Regions from separate parts of the Chromobacterium sp. CV08 genome, predicted to be linked through region 2. Evidence: predicted binding sites of a transcription regulator. Region 2 holds the regulator's gene; each other region holds the start of a gene.

Region 1 (5,070 bases), 2.0 Mb from region 2:
CCGGACGCCGGCGGCGTCGGGCGCGGTCCTGACGCCCAGCGTCAACGGCGCAGCCTTGCCGGCGAAGGCGTCGACGACTCCGCCGCGATCGGACGTGCCTTGCGCGGCTTCGAACTTCAGCTCCACGCCCTGGCTCTTCAGCAGCTCGGCCAACGGCAGGTCCTCGGTGCTGCGCAAGGCCAGATCGAAGAACGGTTTCAGCTTCAGCCCGGTGGTCTCGATCGCGACCTTCTCCCACTCGTCCTCTTCCAGACCCTTGCCGTCGGCCAGCCACTTGGCCCACAGCGCGCGCATCACGTCGTCCAGCGACTGCTTGCCCTTGCTGTCGCGGCGTATCGTCAGGTCCAGCGCCAGCGCCGCCAGCGAACCCTTGGTGTAGTAGCTGACTATGCTGTTCGGGCTGTTCTCGTCCTGGCGGTAGTACTTGGTCCAGGCCTCGAAGCTCGACTGCTCCAGCGTCTGCTTCAGGCGGCCCGCGCCGCGCTGCACGCCGGTGATGGTCTCGGCCAACAGGCCCAGATAGCGCTTCTCGTCTATCAGGCCGCAGCGGACCAGGCTCAGGTCGTCGTAATAGGAGGTGATGCCCTCGAAAGCCCACAGCAGCCGGGTCATCCCCTCCTGGTTCAGGTCGTACGGCGCGAACGCCGCCGGCTTCATCCGCTTGACGTTCCAGCTGTGGAAGTATTCGTGGCTGATCAGGCCCAAGAGCTTCAGATAGCCGTCGCCGATCTCTTCCGCGCCAGGCGCCGGCAGGTCGTCGCGGTTGGCCACCAGCGCCGTCGACGCCCGGTGCTCCAGGCCGCCGTAGATGTCCTTGCCGACGAAGAGCATGAACACGTAGCGATCGAACGGCGCCGGCTCGCCGAACAGCCGGATCTGGTATTCGCAGATTTTCTTGCAATCGTCGGCCAGCCGCTTCAGATCGGCCTGGAAACGGCCGGAGACGACGAACTCGTGCGGCACGCCGCAGGCCTTGAAGCTGACCTTGTGGAAATCGCCCAGTTCCACCGGATGGTCGATCAGCTCATCGTAGTCGGCGGCCCGGTAGAGGCCGAAGCCACTCTTCTTCTTGACGTCGACGGCCGGCAGGCTGGTCGCCACTTTCCAGTCGGCATAAGACTTGCCGTCCGGCGCCTGGATGTCGACGGTGCAGGACTCGTTCTCGTAGCCCTCGGCCGCCAGGAACACGCTGGTGCCGTTGAAAAAGCCCCGCTCGCCGTCCAGGTAGGCGCCGCGCACCGACAGGTCGAAGGCATAGACCTGGTAGCGCAGCGTCAGCTCGCCCTTGGCCGGCGCCGCCTGCCAGCGGTTCTTCTCCAGTTGCCTCAGCGGCACCGCCTTGCCGCCGGCCTCGGCGGCCAGGCTGACGATGTGCTTGGAAAATTCACGGATCATATAACTGCCGGGAATCCACGCCGGCAAAAAAAACACCTGGCCGTTCTTGGCCGGGTGCGTGACGGTGACGGTGACGTCGAACAGATGCGCCTGCGGCGAGGCCGGACGCAGCGTGTAATGTACGGGAGCGGAGTGGGTCATTATCAGCCTGCGAGCGTTGCAAAACCTGATGATTCTAGCATTGACGCGTATTTGGCGCCGTCATTTATGCCGTATTGATCCATGTCAATGAGTGGCGCCGACAGACCAATACAATTGCATGAGTGGCAATATGAACTGTTCACATCGCTACTCTTGAAACGACGCAGGAAAAGACATACCGGGACCGACCATGCCGATTATGCGTCTGGCTCGCACATTGCAATTGTTTTAGAATAACGGCATTGGTCAAGTGGAAATTTGGTGCTGTCGAAACGGCCTGCGAACTGCTAATACAGACATCAAAGCCTATCGATACAGGTCAAGCACCTGGTTCAACTTTGCAGATTCGGTTCCCCGCGGCTTGCCTCTAGCCTTCCTCCTCCAGATTGGGTTGCAGGCGCGAAGTTCAAGCCGCCATGGTTTGTCGTGTTCTGAAGTTAGCAACCTTGGAGATAACCTTAAATGGAAACGCAACCCACTTATAACTATAAGGTGGTGCGCCAATTTGCCATCATGACCGTAGTCTGGGGCATAGTCGGCATGCTGGTGGGCGTCATCATCGCGGCCCAGCTGGTCTGGCCCGAACTCAATTTCGGCCCGTGGTTCCACTTTGGCCGGCTGCGCCCGCTGCACACCAACGCCGTCATCTTCGCCTTCGGGGGCTGCGGCCTGTTCGCCACATCCTATTATGTCGTGCAGCGCACCTGTAACGTCCGCCTGATTTCCGACAAGCTTGCGGCCTTCACCTTCTGGGGCTGGCAGCTGGTCATCGTGCTGGCCGTGATCACCCTGCCGCTCGGCTACACCTTCGCCAAGGAGTACGCCGAACTCGAATGGCCGATCAAGCTGCTGATCGCCGTGGTATGGGTGGTGTACGCCGTGGTGTTCTTCGGCACCATCGCCATCCGCAAGGTCCAGCACATCTATGTGGCCAACTGGTTCTACGGCGCCTTCATCCTCGCGGTGGCGCTGCTGCACATCGTCAACTCCGCCTTCGTGCCGGTGACGCTGTGGAAGTCCTATTCGGTCTACGCCGGCGCCGTCGACGCGATGGTGCAATGGTGGTACGGCCACAACGCGGTGGGCTTCTTCCTGACCGCCGCCTTCCTCGGCATGATGTACTACTTCGTGCCCAAGCAGGCCGGCCGCCCGGTGTATTCCTACCGGCTGTCGGTGGTGCACTTCTGGGCGCTGATCTTCACTTATATGTGGGCCGGTCCCCACCACCTGCACTACACCGCGCTGCCTGACTGGACCCAGTCGGTCGGCATGGTGTTTTCGCTGGTGCTGCTGGCGCCGTCCTGGGGCGGCATGATCAACGGCATCATGACGCTGTCCGGCGCCTGGCACAAACTGCGCACCGACCCGGTGCTGAAGTTCCTGGTGGTGTCGCTGTCCTTCTACGGCATGTCGACGTTCGAAGGCCCGATGATGTCGATCAAGACCGTCAACGCCTTGTCGCACTACACCGACTGGACCATAGGCCACGTGCACTCCGGCGCGCTGGGCTGGGTGGGCTTCATCACCATAGGCTCGATGTACTACCTGATTCCGCGCCTGTTCGGCCGCGACGCCATGTTCAGCGTCAAGCTGATCGAGGCCCATTTCTGGCTCGCCACCGTCGGCGTCGTGCTCTACATCGCCGCGCTGTGGATTTCCGGCGTGACCCAGGGCCTGATGTGGCGCGCGCTGAATCCGGACGGCACGCTGACCTACGCCTTCGTCGAGGCGGTCAAGGCGACCTATCCGTACCACTTCGTGCGCTTCCTCGGCGGCACCCTGTACCTGTCCGGCATGCTGCTGATGGCCTACAACACCTTCCGCACGGTATCGGCCGGTCGGGCCGTCGATGCCAAGATTCCGGCCATCACCGCGCAAGCACACTAAACGGGCAAGAACAATCATGGACAGAATCCAGAAACTGATAGAAGAACATGTCGGCTGGCTGATCGTACTGACCCTGCTGGTGGTCAGCGTCGCCGGCCTGGTCGAAATCCTGCCGCTGGCCTTCCAGAAATCGGTGACCGAGCCGGTCGCCGGCGTCAAGCCGTACACCTCGCTGCAGCTGGCCGGCCGCGACATCTATATCCGCGAAGGCTGCTACAACTGCCACTCGCAGATGATCCGCCCGTTCCGCGCCGAGACCGAGCGCTACGGCCATTACTCGGTGGCCGGCGAATCGGTGTACGACCACCCGTTCCAGTGGGGTTCCAAGCGCACCGGTCCGGACCTGGCCCGCGTCGGCGGCCGCTATTCCGACGAATGGCACCGCGTGCACCTGACCAATCCACGCGACGTGGTGCCGGAATCGAACATGCCCGCCTTCCCGTGGCTGGCCAAGAACCTGGTGGACGCCGACGTGATGCCGCTGAAGATGGAGGCGCTGCGCAAGGTCGGCGTGCCGTACACCGACAAGGACATCGCGGAAGCCAAGGCCCAGGTCGAAGGCAAGTCCGAGATGGACGCCTTGATCGCCTACCTGCAGGGTCTGGGCCTTGCGCTGAAGAATGTGCGCTAGCCATGGACTGGGTTACGTTCGGGCGTTCGCTGTTCACCGTGGTCTGCTTCGCGTTCTTCATCGTGGTGCTGATCATCGCCTATAGCAAACGCTCCAGGAGCCGGTACGAGGAGGCTGCCAAGCTGCCCTTCCTCGATGACGACAAGGTAGAGGAGGCCGGACGCGAGCAGGCCTCCAGCGGAGCAAGAAAATGAGTCAATTCACAAGCGATTTCTGGAATATCTGGATTATCGTGATCGTGCTGGGCGGCATCATCTGGCTGACCCTGCTGGTATTCACCCAGTCCAAGACCACGGTCAACAAGGGGGAGGAAGTCCAGATCACCGGCCACGTCTGGGACGGTGACCTGGCCGAATACAACAATCCGCTGCCGCGCTGGTGGATGTTGATGTTCTACCTGACGCTGCTGTTCGCCGTCGTCTACCTGGTGCTGTATCCGGGCCTCGGCGACTTCAAGGGCTACTTCAAGTGGACCTCGCTCGGCCAGTACAAGGAAGAACGCAGCAAGGCCGAGGCCAAGTACCAGCCGCTGTACGACAAGTATTTGAAACAGGACCTGAAGACGGTGGCGGCCGATCCGCAGGCGCAGGAAATGGGCAAGCGCCTGTTCCAGACCTACTGCGTGCAGTGCCACGGCGCCGACGCGCGCGGCGCCAAGGGCTTCCCCAATCTGGTGAACCACGACTGGCTGTACGGCGGCTCGCCGGACACCATCAAGACCACCATCCTGCACGGCCGCCACGGCCAGATGCCGGCCTGGGGCGCGGTGCTCGGCGAGGAGAAGGTCAAGGACGTGGCCAACTACGTGCTGTCGCTGTCGGTCAACAAGAAGAAGTTCGACGCCGAGCGCGCCACCCGCGGCAAGGAGACCTTCGCCACGCTGTGCTCGGCCTGCCACGGCCCTGACGGCAAGGGCAACCAGCAGCTGGGCGCGCCCAACCTGACCCACCCGTCCGGCAACTGGCTGTACGGCGGCACCGAGAAGACCATCATCGAAACCGTCACCAACGGCCGCA
Region 2 (5,070 bases):
ATGCCCTGCTGCATGCTGTCGTTGCCTTTCTGCGCGGTCTGCCGGATCTGGCTGACGATGTCGCTGATCTCGGTGGTCGACAGCGCGGTGCGCTCGGCCAGCTTGCGGACCTCGTCGGCGACGACGGCGAAGCCGCGGCCCATTTCGCCGGCGCGCGCCGCCTCGATCGCCGCGTTCAGCGCCAATAGATTGGTCTGTTCGGCGACGTCGCGTATCACGTCGACGATGCCGGTGATGGACTCGGACTGCCGGCCGAGGTCGTTGATGGTGTCGGACACCGAGGACACGTCGCGGACGATGCCGTCCATGCTGCTGGCGGTGGCGGAGATGACCCGGTTGCCGTCCGACGAGCGGCTGGCGGCGTCGGTGGACAGCCTGTCGGCCTGTTCCGATTGCGTCGCGCACTCGGACAGGCTGGTGCTCAGCTCTTCTATCGCCGCGGCCATGCTGGCTGCCGCCTCGCTCTGCCGGGCGCTGCCGGCGGTGATGCTTTGCGCGCTGTGCGCCATCGCGTCGGCCGCCCGCTTGACCTCGCGCGAGGTTTCCAGCAGCTGGCTCACCGTCTCGCGCAGCTGATTGCGCATCTGGCGTATCGCCGCCAGCAGGCTGAGTTCGTCGCGTTCGCGCAGGTGGATGCGGGTGTCCAGCCGGCCCGCAGCCAGCTGTTCCACCACCTGTTGCACATAGCCGGGCTCTCCGCCCAGCTGCAGCGTGATCGACAGATAGAGCTGGTGGAACAGGAAGATGGCCAGCAGCATCGCCGCGACGCCGATGGCGATATAGCTGTTGCGCTGCTTGGCCGTCCGCTCCATCCGCGCCTGCAGCAAGCGATCGAGGCTGCCCAGTCCGACGGCGATGTAGCCGGATACGGCCTGGGCGGCGTCGGCGCCGTACCCGGCGACTTTCAGTCCGCCGGCGCCTGTCTTGCCGCCGACGGCGTCGTCTATCGCCGGCAGCTGGCCTTTCAGCAGCGCCGCCAGCTTGTCCGCCTGCGACGACATGTCGGGCTTCAGCTCGGCGTTGTAGGCGACGGCCTTGGCGATGTCGCCGGCCAGGCCGTCGTTGACTTCGGCGATCAGCGGCCGCAGTTCCACCAGGCGGTCGCGCTGGGCGGGTTCGAGGGCATGGTCGGCTTCGGCCTGAGAGGCGATGGCGTAGGCCTCGCCCAGATGGCTGATCAGCGTGGTCAGCTTGGCGGTGGCCGCGTCCATCAGGTAATAGGTGTCGATATCGGGGTCCAGCGTCAGATTGGAGTTGTCGCTGACGGCGCCGATCAGATTGTTCAGCTTGTCGCTGAGATTGCCGTAGACGGCTATCCATTGCGAAGGCTGGGCGGACTGGGTCGCTTTCAGCTTGTCCCAGGCGGCGGCGGCGTCCTTCCAGGCGGCGTCGCCGCCCAACTCGGCGCCGAGCTTGCCATTGACGTCCTGCAGCGCCTGCCATCGGCCCTGCAACTGCTGGACGGCGGACGGCAGTTCGCTTTTGGCCCGGGCTTCTCCCAGCGCCGCGCGGACCGCCAACTCCTGTCCCTGCTGGGCCTGCGCCAGCATCGCGGTCAGCGGCTGCATATAGGCGACGCCGACCCTTTCCTTGGCCGTGGACTCGATATTGTCCTGATTGCTGTGATACAGGCCGTACATCAGATAGAGCAGGGCGGCGGCGAAGACCAGGCCGATGACGGCGAAGCGTTTCGGATAGCTGAGGCGCTGCATCAGCCTGACGATGGGGGTGGACATGGGGCGGCTCCTTGCGAAAGCGGACTACCGCGCCTGCTTCTGCCCGGCACGCCTGCATACCCCTTTGTATAAGTGATTTTGCTTATCGCAAAGGGAAAAATAAGCACCACCTGTCTTAGGAGCCGGGGGCGGCGGGGGGCGGGGAGAGCCCCCGCCCGCGACAGGCTCAGATGGTCTTGGAGTAGCGGGCGCGGGTCTCGCGCTCGCGCAGGTGGCGGTCGAAAATCATCGCGATATTGCGGATCAGGAAGCGCCCCTTCGGCTCCACCATCAGGAAGTCGCCGTCGAAGGACAGCAGGCCCTGCTGCTGGAAATCGCGGATCTGTGGCATTTCCGCCGCAAAATACTGGGCGAAATTGATGCCGTGGACTTCTTCTATCGCTTCGACCGACAGCGAAAAGCGACACATCAGCCCCTGGATGACGGTGCGGCGCAGCACATCGTCGTTGTCCAGCTCCAGCCCGCGCGTCACCGGTAGCCGGCCCTGGTCCAGCGCGGCGTAATAGTCGTCGAGCGTCTTGTCGTTCTGGCTGTAACAGGACCCGACCTTGCCGATGGCCGAGACGCCGAAGCCGAGCATGTCGCAGTCGGCATGGGTGGAATAGCCCTGGAAATTGCGTTGCAGCCGGCCCTGGCGCAGCGCGACCGCCAACTCGTCGTCCGGCTTGGCGAAATGGTCCATGCCGATGAAGACATAGCCGGCGTCGGTCAGCATCCGTACCGCGTCCTGCAGGATGTCCAGCTTGACCGCCGGCGAAGGCAGTTCGGCCTCCATGATGCGCCGCTGCGGCATGAACACCGACGGCAGGTGGGCGTAGTTGTACAGGGCCAGCCGGTCGGGATCGAGCGCCAGGGCCTTTTCCAGCGTGTCGCGCATTGTCTCGCGGCTTTGCTGCGGCAGGCCGTAGATCAGGTCCAGGCTGACCGATTTCATGCCGGCCTCGCGACCGGCGTCTATCACCGCGCGGGTCTCGGCCTCGCTCTGGACGCGGTTGACGGCGCGCTGCACCTCGGCGTTGAAGTCCTGGACGCCGACGCTGATCCGGTTGAAGCCATATTCTGCCAGCTTGAACATTGTTTCACGTTTAACCTTGCGCGGATCGATCTCGATGGAATATTCTCCGTCGCTCAGGAATTCGAAGTGGCTTCCCAGGATGCCCATCAGACGCTCGAGCTGGGCATCGGACAGGAAGGTCGGTGTGCCGCCGCCGAAATGCAGCTGTATCACCTTTTCGCGGCAGCCCAGTTCCTCGGCCGTCAGGCGGATTTCCCGCTCCAGATAGTCGAGGTAGCGGTCGGCCAGGCTCTTGTTTTTGGTAATGATCTTGTTGCAGGCACAGTAATAACAAATTGTGTTGCAAAACGGTATATGAGCGTACAATGATAAAGGTTTGCGATTGGCTCCGATCCGGCGCTGGCGCAGACTGTGCTGGTAATTGTCAGCGGAAAAGCCCGGCGTGAAGCGGTCCGCGGTCGGGTAAGACGTGTATCTTGGTCCCGATCCGTCGAGGCGCTCGATCAGTTCCCGATCGAACTCGAAATGGGCGGGAGAAAATGGACGGGTGGTTTTCATGTCGTATTCGGATGGTAAAACTTCTGGTGGACTGGTAAATTTGCGGAAAACCTGCGAATTCCGTATTGACAAGGGTCAAGCTTCGACAGCTTGCGGCAAACACAGCATGTCTGAACAAAATCAAACTTCCCTGCACACACTGAAAATCTCCTGCTCCAGCTGCAGCCTCCGCGAGCTGTGCCTGCCTGTCGGGCTCAACCGCGAGGAGATGAGCCAGCTGGACACGGTGATCCGCCAGAGCCGCCGCCTGAAGCGCGGCGAGTACCTGTTCCGCAGCGGTGAGGGATTCAAGTCGCTGTACGCGGTGCGCACCGGCTTCTTCAAGACCTCGGTCGCCAGCCAGGACGGCCGCGAGCAGGTCACCGGCTTTTTGATGTCGGGCGAGCTGATGGGCCTGGACGGCATTTCCACCAGCAGCCACAGCTGCGACGCGATCGCGCTGGAGGACAGCGAGGTGTGCGAGCTGCCGTTCAGCCGGATGGAGACGCTGAGCCGCGACATTCCCAGCCTGCAGCACCATTTCTACCGGCTGATGAGCCGGGAGATCGTCCGGGACCAGAACGTGATGCTGCTGCTCGGCAATATGAAGGCGGAGGAGCGCATCGCCGCCTTCCTGCTGAATCTGTCGCAGCGGCTGTCGACCCGCGGTTTCGCCGCGAACGACTTCATCCTGCGCATGAGCCGCGAGGAGATAGGCAGCTTCCTCGGCCTGAAGCTGGAAACGGTCAGCCGCACGCTGTCGAAGTTCCAGCAGCAGGGCTGGATCACCGTCGACCACAAGCACATCCAGCTGGTGAAGTCGCAGGATCTGAAGAACCTGATTTCCGGCTGTCTGCACGCCAGCGGCCATTGAGCCGGGCGGGGCGCCGCATGACGAGGGCAGGCCGGGAGCCTGCCCTTTTTTATTGCCCGCCGGCGATGCGGGCGCGCAGTTCGGCCAGTCGCTGCGGGTCAGGCCAGCCTTCCGGCGTGACGAAGCCGCGGGCGGTCTCGCGCCAGCGGCCGCCGCCGTCCGGCTGCAACTCGGCCACCAGTTGCGGCGACCGGCTGCTCAGCAGCCGCTCGCGCAGCGCCGCCTCGTCCAGCGTGTCGGCCCGCGCCAGCGATGCCGGCGCCAGCCAGGACAGCCGCGGCAGCCAGGCCCAGCGCGAGTCGGCGTGGCGGCGGGGCCAGGCCCCGGCCAGCGGCGCATGCCAGCCGAGCAAGGCATCCGGCGCCAGCGGCGGCGGCAAGGCCCGCTGCTCCCGGCAGAAGATCCAGCCGCTCAGCCGGGCGCCGGCGCGGCAGCCGGCGAAGCCGTCCGGCAGCCGCGCGGCGGCGTCCGGATGGCGGCTCAAACGCAATTGTGTGGCAAGTTTGGTCGCTTTCAGCCGCCAGGCGTCGCGCAGGCTGGGACCGACCAGCGAGTCGGGGTCGGCGCCGAGCCGAAGATAGAATTTGCTGGCGGTTTCCAGATGCCAGGGCTCGCCGTCCAGCCAGAGCAGGAAGTCGAACTCGCCCACCGTGCGGCGCTCGCCGTTGATGACGTTCAGGTTTTCCGCGGCTAGGCGGATGTGCGGCGCCTGCCGGAACCAGAAGGAGAAAAGTCGTTCGGCATATCGTCCGAGCCGCTTGTCGTTGCCGCCGCCGGCGAGCCAGGCCAGCAGCGGGGCCGGGTCCCGCTCCAGCCGGCCGAGCAGTGCCGGGCCGTCGGCGCCCAGCAGGCGTTCCGGCGGCAGGTCTGCACCGCTATGCCACGGGGACGGGGAGCTCAGCAGAAAG
Region 3 (5,070 bases), 2.3 Mb from region 2:
CTCTTCGGCGGTGTGGCCCAGCGCGTCCGGCGTGGCGGAGGCCGTCCAGCTGATGCCGTCCAGCGCGGAGTCGTACGGCAGCTTGGCCACCGAGGCGCCGGCTGCGACGAAGCCCTTCACGTCGCGGCCGTTCATCGGGTTGGCGCCCGGAGAGAACGGTTCGCCGGCGCGACGGCCGTCCGGCGTGTTGCCGGTCTTCTTGCCGTACACCACGTTGGACGTGATGGTCAGCACCGACTGGGTCGGCTTGGAATCGCGGTAGAAGTACGGCTGGGCCTTGATCTTGTCCATGAAGGACTGGGTCAGCCACACGGCGATGTCGTCGACGCGGTCGTCGTTGTTGCCGTAAGCCGGGTAGTCGCCTTCGATCTTGTAGTCGACGGCCAGGCCCTCTTCATTGCGGATGATGTGGACCTTGGCGAACTTGACGGCGGACAGCGAGTCGGCGGCCACCGACAGGCCGGCGATGCCGCAGGCCATGGTGCGGACGATGTCGCGGTCGTGCAGCGCCATTTCGATGCGCTCGTAGGCGTACTTGTCGTGCATGTAGTGGATGCAGTTCAGCGCCTTGACGTAGGTGGCGGCCAGCCAGTCCATCATCTTGTCGAACTTCGGCATCAGCTCGTCGTAGGTCAGCACGTCGCCGGTGATCGGCTCGAAACCGTGGGCCACCAGCGCGCCGGACTTCTCGTCGCGGCCGCCGTTGATCGCGTACAGCATGGCCTTGGCCAGATTGGCGCGGGCGCCGAAGAACTGCATCTGCTTGCCTATCCTCATCGCCGACACGCAGCAGGCGATGCCGTAGTCGTCGCCCCAGTACGGCAACATCAGATCGTCGTTTTCGTACTGGATCGCGCTGGTATCGATGGACACCTTGGCGCAGAAGTTCTTGAAGCCCTGCGGGAAGCGGGTGGACCACAGCACGGTCAGGTTCGGCTCCGGCGCCGGGCCCAGATTGTACAGGGTGTTCAGGAAGCGGAAGCTGTTCTTGGTCACCAGGGTGCGGCCGTCTTCGCCCATGCCGCCGATGGATTCGGTCACCCAGGTCGGGTCGCCGGAGAACAGCTGATCGTATTCCGGCGTGCGCAGGAAACGGACGATGCGCAGCTTGATCACCAGGTCGTCTATCATTTCCTGGGCTTGCTCTTCGGTCAGCACGCCGGCGGCGATGTCGCGTTCGATGTAGATGTCCAGGAAGGTGGACACGCGGCCGAAGGACATCGCGGCGCCGTTCTGTTCCTTGACGGCTGCCAGGTAGGCGAAATACACCCACTGCACCGCTTCGCGGGCGTTGGCGGCCGGGCGGCTGATGTCGTAGCCGTACTTCGCGGCCATCTGCTTCAGTTCGTCCAGCGCGCGGAATTGTTCGGACAGCTCTTCGCGCTGGCGCATCACCTCGTCGGTGAAGGTGGCGTTGTCCAGCTCGTGGAACACTTGCTGGCGCTCGGCGCGCAGGAAGTCGGTGCCGTACAGGGCGACGCGGCGGTAGTCGCCGATGATGCGGCCGCGGCCGTAGGCGTCGGGCAGGCCGGTGATCACGCCGGACTTGCGGCAGGCCATGATTTCCGGGGTGTAGACGTCGAACACGCCCTGGTTGTGACTCTTGCGATACTTTTCCCAGACTTCCTTGATCACCGGATCCAGCTTGAAGCCGAAGGCCTCCAGGCCGTTCTCGACCATGCGCAGGCCGCCGTTCGGCATGATGGCGCGCTTCAGCGGCGCGTCGGTCTGCAGGCCGACAATCACCTCATTGGCCTGATCGATGTAGCCGGCGTCGTGCGCGGTGATCGAGGAGCCGCGGTCGGCGGACACGTCCAGCACGCCCTTGGCGCGTTCCTGCTTCAGCAGCTCGCCCAGGGTATCCCACAGCTTCTTGGTGCGCTCGGTCGCGCCGGCCAGGAAGCTGTCGTCGCCTTCGTACGGCTGGTAGTTCAGCTGGATGAAGTTGCGGACATCGACCTTGCTCTGCCAGTCGCCTGCGGCGAAATCGCGCCACGGGTTGGCTTGGGTAGCGTTTTGACTGATGGCGTCCATCGGGTGCCTCCTTCTTGGCTGAATCCAGTAAGTGTTAGATATTGAACACATCGTACATTCGGATTCGAAAATTCCGCTTGATCTTAGTCAAGTGGCGCGCCGCTTTCGCCGTGTTTTCCATCTGGCACCGCAACATGCCGGATGCGTTCAATATCCTTATTTTCTCAATGGTTTATAGCAAAATCGGCGTGGTACGCCATGTACCGCGCCGACTACATTCGAAATCGAACATACACATGCAGTTTTCCGGCCGCATCCGGCCAGGCATTCCTCTATGCGATCAGACAGCCCGCAGCGTGTGGCGTTCCAGCCGGAACACCACCAGGCCGACGCCGACCGCGCCGCCGACGATGTTGCCCAAGGTGGCCGGCACCATATTGTGCAGGATGTCGCCCCAGTCCAGCGCGGTCATGCCCTGCATCCTGGCCAGCGCGAAGAAGGCCATATTGGCGATGCTGTGCTCGAAGCCGGAGAAGAAGAACACGAATACCAGCAACATGATGACGATCAGCCGCGCCGCCTCGCTGGACAAGCGCATCGGCACCCACACCGCCAGGCAGATCACCCAGTTGCACAGCACGCCCTTCCAGAAGATCTCCATCGAAGACGCGCGCACCTTGTGTTCCACCACATTGAACAGCAGATGGTCGGCGGGCAGCGCGCCCATGCCGCCGGCGCCGGCCAGCACGGCGACGAACAGCAGCACGCCGATCAGGTTGCCGATATACACCACCGCCCAGCTGCGCAGCAGATTGCAGCTGCGGCAGCGCCCGCCCAGGCGGCCGACGGTGAAGTACATCACATTGCTGGTGAACAGCTCCACCTTGCAGACGATGATGCTGACCAGGGCCACGCCGAAGAAACCGGCGGTGGCGATGTAGTAGCCGGGCGCGCCGGCGGCGAAAAACACCTGGCCCAGCTTCAGGCTGACGACCAGCACGGCGGCGATCAGCGCGCCGGCCATGCCGGCGCTGAGCAGATAGCGGCCCGGCTCGGACAGCAGCACCCGCTGCTTGCCGGCGGCCTCGTCCAATACATAGGCGAGTGGGGAGGAATGGCTCATATCATTGTCTTTCGTGGCGGGTGGACGGACGGCGCGCCGCCGTTCGCATGACTTAATCAATTGACGAAAATTTTATGTTCGATTTCGTACAATTGTGTTTGATAACAATCAAGCGGTGTCCGTCTTCCCAATCGGGATAAAGCGCGGATCGCGGCCGGCGACCCCATCCCGCTTGGGCGGCGCGGCCATCCGTCCCCCGGCCCCGCATCCGGCCAGACAGGCCCCGGCAGCCTTCTCGCCAAGCCCCCCGCAGACGCCTCCCCATGCAGAGAACCTGTTCACGATCTTTTTGCGAGCATCGCAGCCCGGCCAGCCAGATGCTGGGCGGAGGGCCTAGGCTCCGGCGATGCCAAGGCCTAGCCTGGCAACGCGGCAGATGGCCGCGGCCGAAGCCCCGCCTGCAGGCAGGCGCCTTCCCGCCATGGCTGCACCGCGCCTCCGGTCGGCACCGGCCGCCATCGCAAAGCATCACAATCGAAACATAAAATGTTCGTTTAAATTTGTTTATTTTCAAAATCGAACATTTTTACCGTCAAAAAACCGCAGAGACCACAGCATTCGAACAAACAAAATCACAAACGAAAACGCACGATAGGCTGCGACCTGCCGCGGACGGCCCTGTCCTTCGGGCAAAAGTCCGCCGGAATCCCTCTTCTGATTTTCAATGCATTTTCAAGCAGTTACAGACAGGAAAAAATCAATGCATCCCGCCCACCCCGTTACGATCGCCATCGTCACCACCGATGCGACAGCCTCGCAGCAAAGCATCCGGACACGTTCGAAACGCGCAACTTTCATTTCGAGCAATCGCTCAAAACCAACATTCATGCCAATAAGCCACTTCACCAAGCTCGCACCTCACCTCAAAACCATTTTCATGATTGGAAATCAAAATCAGTGAAATTAAATTTCACCATATTTTATTTCAAGGAATTTAAAACCCAAAACATGCTTTTGCACTATTAGGAATGAATGATAAAAAAGGTCAAGCCATGTTCGTTTGTTCATTTGGTGACAAATTTATCTTGATTAGAATCAACTGATGTTCTTAAATGTGTTCCTTGTAAAAAACAAAAGCGCTTACGATGGGCAGCAACAAAGCCGCAAACCTCAGCCTGTCAACAGGCATAAAGGTCGGCTAGCCGCTTATCTCGCCAGCCCCCGCCGCGCGCCGACCAGGCCCGGCAACGGGATGACGAACCCGGTAATTGCGAACATCCGTTTTGAAAAGGCACTTCACCATGTCTCAAGCTATCGCCTCCACCGCCCCCCGGTCCGGCTCGTCCGGCTGGTCCAAGCACGACACCGTCTGGATGCTGGGTCTGTACGGCACCGCCATCGGCGCCGGCGTCCTGTTCCTGCCCATCAACGCCGGCATCGGCGGCCTGTGGCCTCTGATGCTGATGGCCGTCCTGGCCCTGCCGCTGACCTTCTTCGCCCACCGCGGCCTGACCCGCTTCGTGCTGTCCGGCAGCAAGGAAGGCGCCGACATCACCGAGGTGGTCGAAGAACACTTCGGCGCTTCCGCCGGCAAGCTGATCACGCTGCTGTACTTCTTCGCCATCTACCCGATCCTCCTGATGTACAGCGTGGCCATCACCAACACCGTGCTGTCCTTCCTGAACCATCAGCTGCACATAGAGGTCGGCTCCAGCCTGGCCGTGCGCGCCGTGTTCGCTCTGGCGCTGATCCTGGGCCTGATGTCCATCGTCCGGCTCGGCGGCCAGGTCATCGTCAAGGCGATGAGCATCCTGGTCTATCCGTTCGTGATCGTGCTGATGCTGCTGGCGCTGTATCTGATCCCGCAATGGAGCACCGCCGCCATCGACCACGCCGGCAGCCTCGGCGACGCGCTGTCCAGCGGCGCCTTCTACAAGACGCTGTGGCTGGCCATCCCGGTGATGGTGTTCTCGTTCAACCACTCGCCCATCATCTCGTCCTTCTCCGTAGACCAGCGCAAGCTGCACGGCGAC

What was found. The regulator FNR, encoded in region 2, switches genes on or off when oxygen is low (the NO sensors DNR and NnrR bind a similar motif). The targets are predictions, from matches to a motif close to TTGATNNNNATCAA.
Region 1: a site for FNR is predicted at 1,611-1,624, ahead of WNM05_RS18760 (M61 family metallopeptidase). Genes of this name have one in related genera too.
Region 3: a site for FNR is predicted at 3,196-3,209, ahead of WNM05_RS17550 (formate/nitrite transporter family protein). Genes of this name have one in related genera too.

Annotation. Positions count from the first base shown of each region.
Region 1 is NZ_CP150453.1:4,129,141-4,134,210, forward strand. Features, by position in the region: gene WNM05_RS18760 (M61 family metallopeptidase) at 1-1,536, opposite strand, end outside; gene ccoN (cytochrome-c oxidase, cbb3-type subunit I) at 1,999-3,423, shown strand; gene ccoO (cytochrome-c oxidase, cbb3-type subunit II) at 3,440-4,054, shown strand; gene WNM05_RS18775 (cbb3-type cytochrome oxidase subunit 3) at 4,057-4,248, shown strand; gene ccoP (cytochrome-c oxidase, cbb3-type subunit III) at 4,245-5,070, shown strand, end outside.
Region 2 is NZ_CP150453.1:1,282,036-1,287,105, forward strand. Features, by position in the region: gene WNM05_RS06035 (methyl-accepting chemotaxis protein) at 1-1,736, opposite strand, end outside; gene hemN (oxygen-independent coproporphyrinogen III oxidase) at 1,903-3,309, opposite strand; gene fnr (fumarate/nitrate reduction transcriptional regulator Fnr) at 3,416-4,162, shown strand; gene WNM05_RS06050 (DUF1853 family protein) at 4,212-5,070, opposite strand, start outside.
Region 3 is NZ_CP150453.1:3,856,817-3,861,886, forward strand. Features, by position in the region: gene pflB (formate C-acetyltransferase) at 1-2,034, opposite strand, end outside; gene WNM05_RS17550 (formate/nitrite transporter family protein) at 2,315-3,097, opposite strand; gene WNM05_RS17555 (hypothetical protein) at 3,798-3,998, shown strand; gene WNM05_RS17560 (HAAAP family serine/threonine permease) at 4,339-5,070, shown strand, end outside.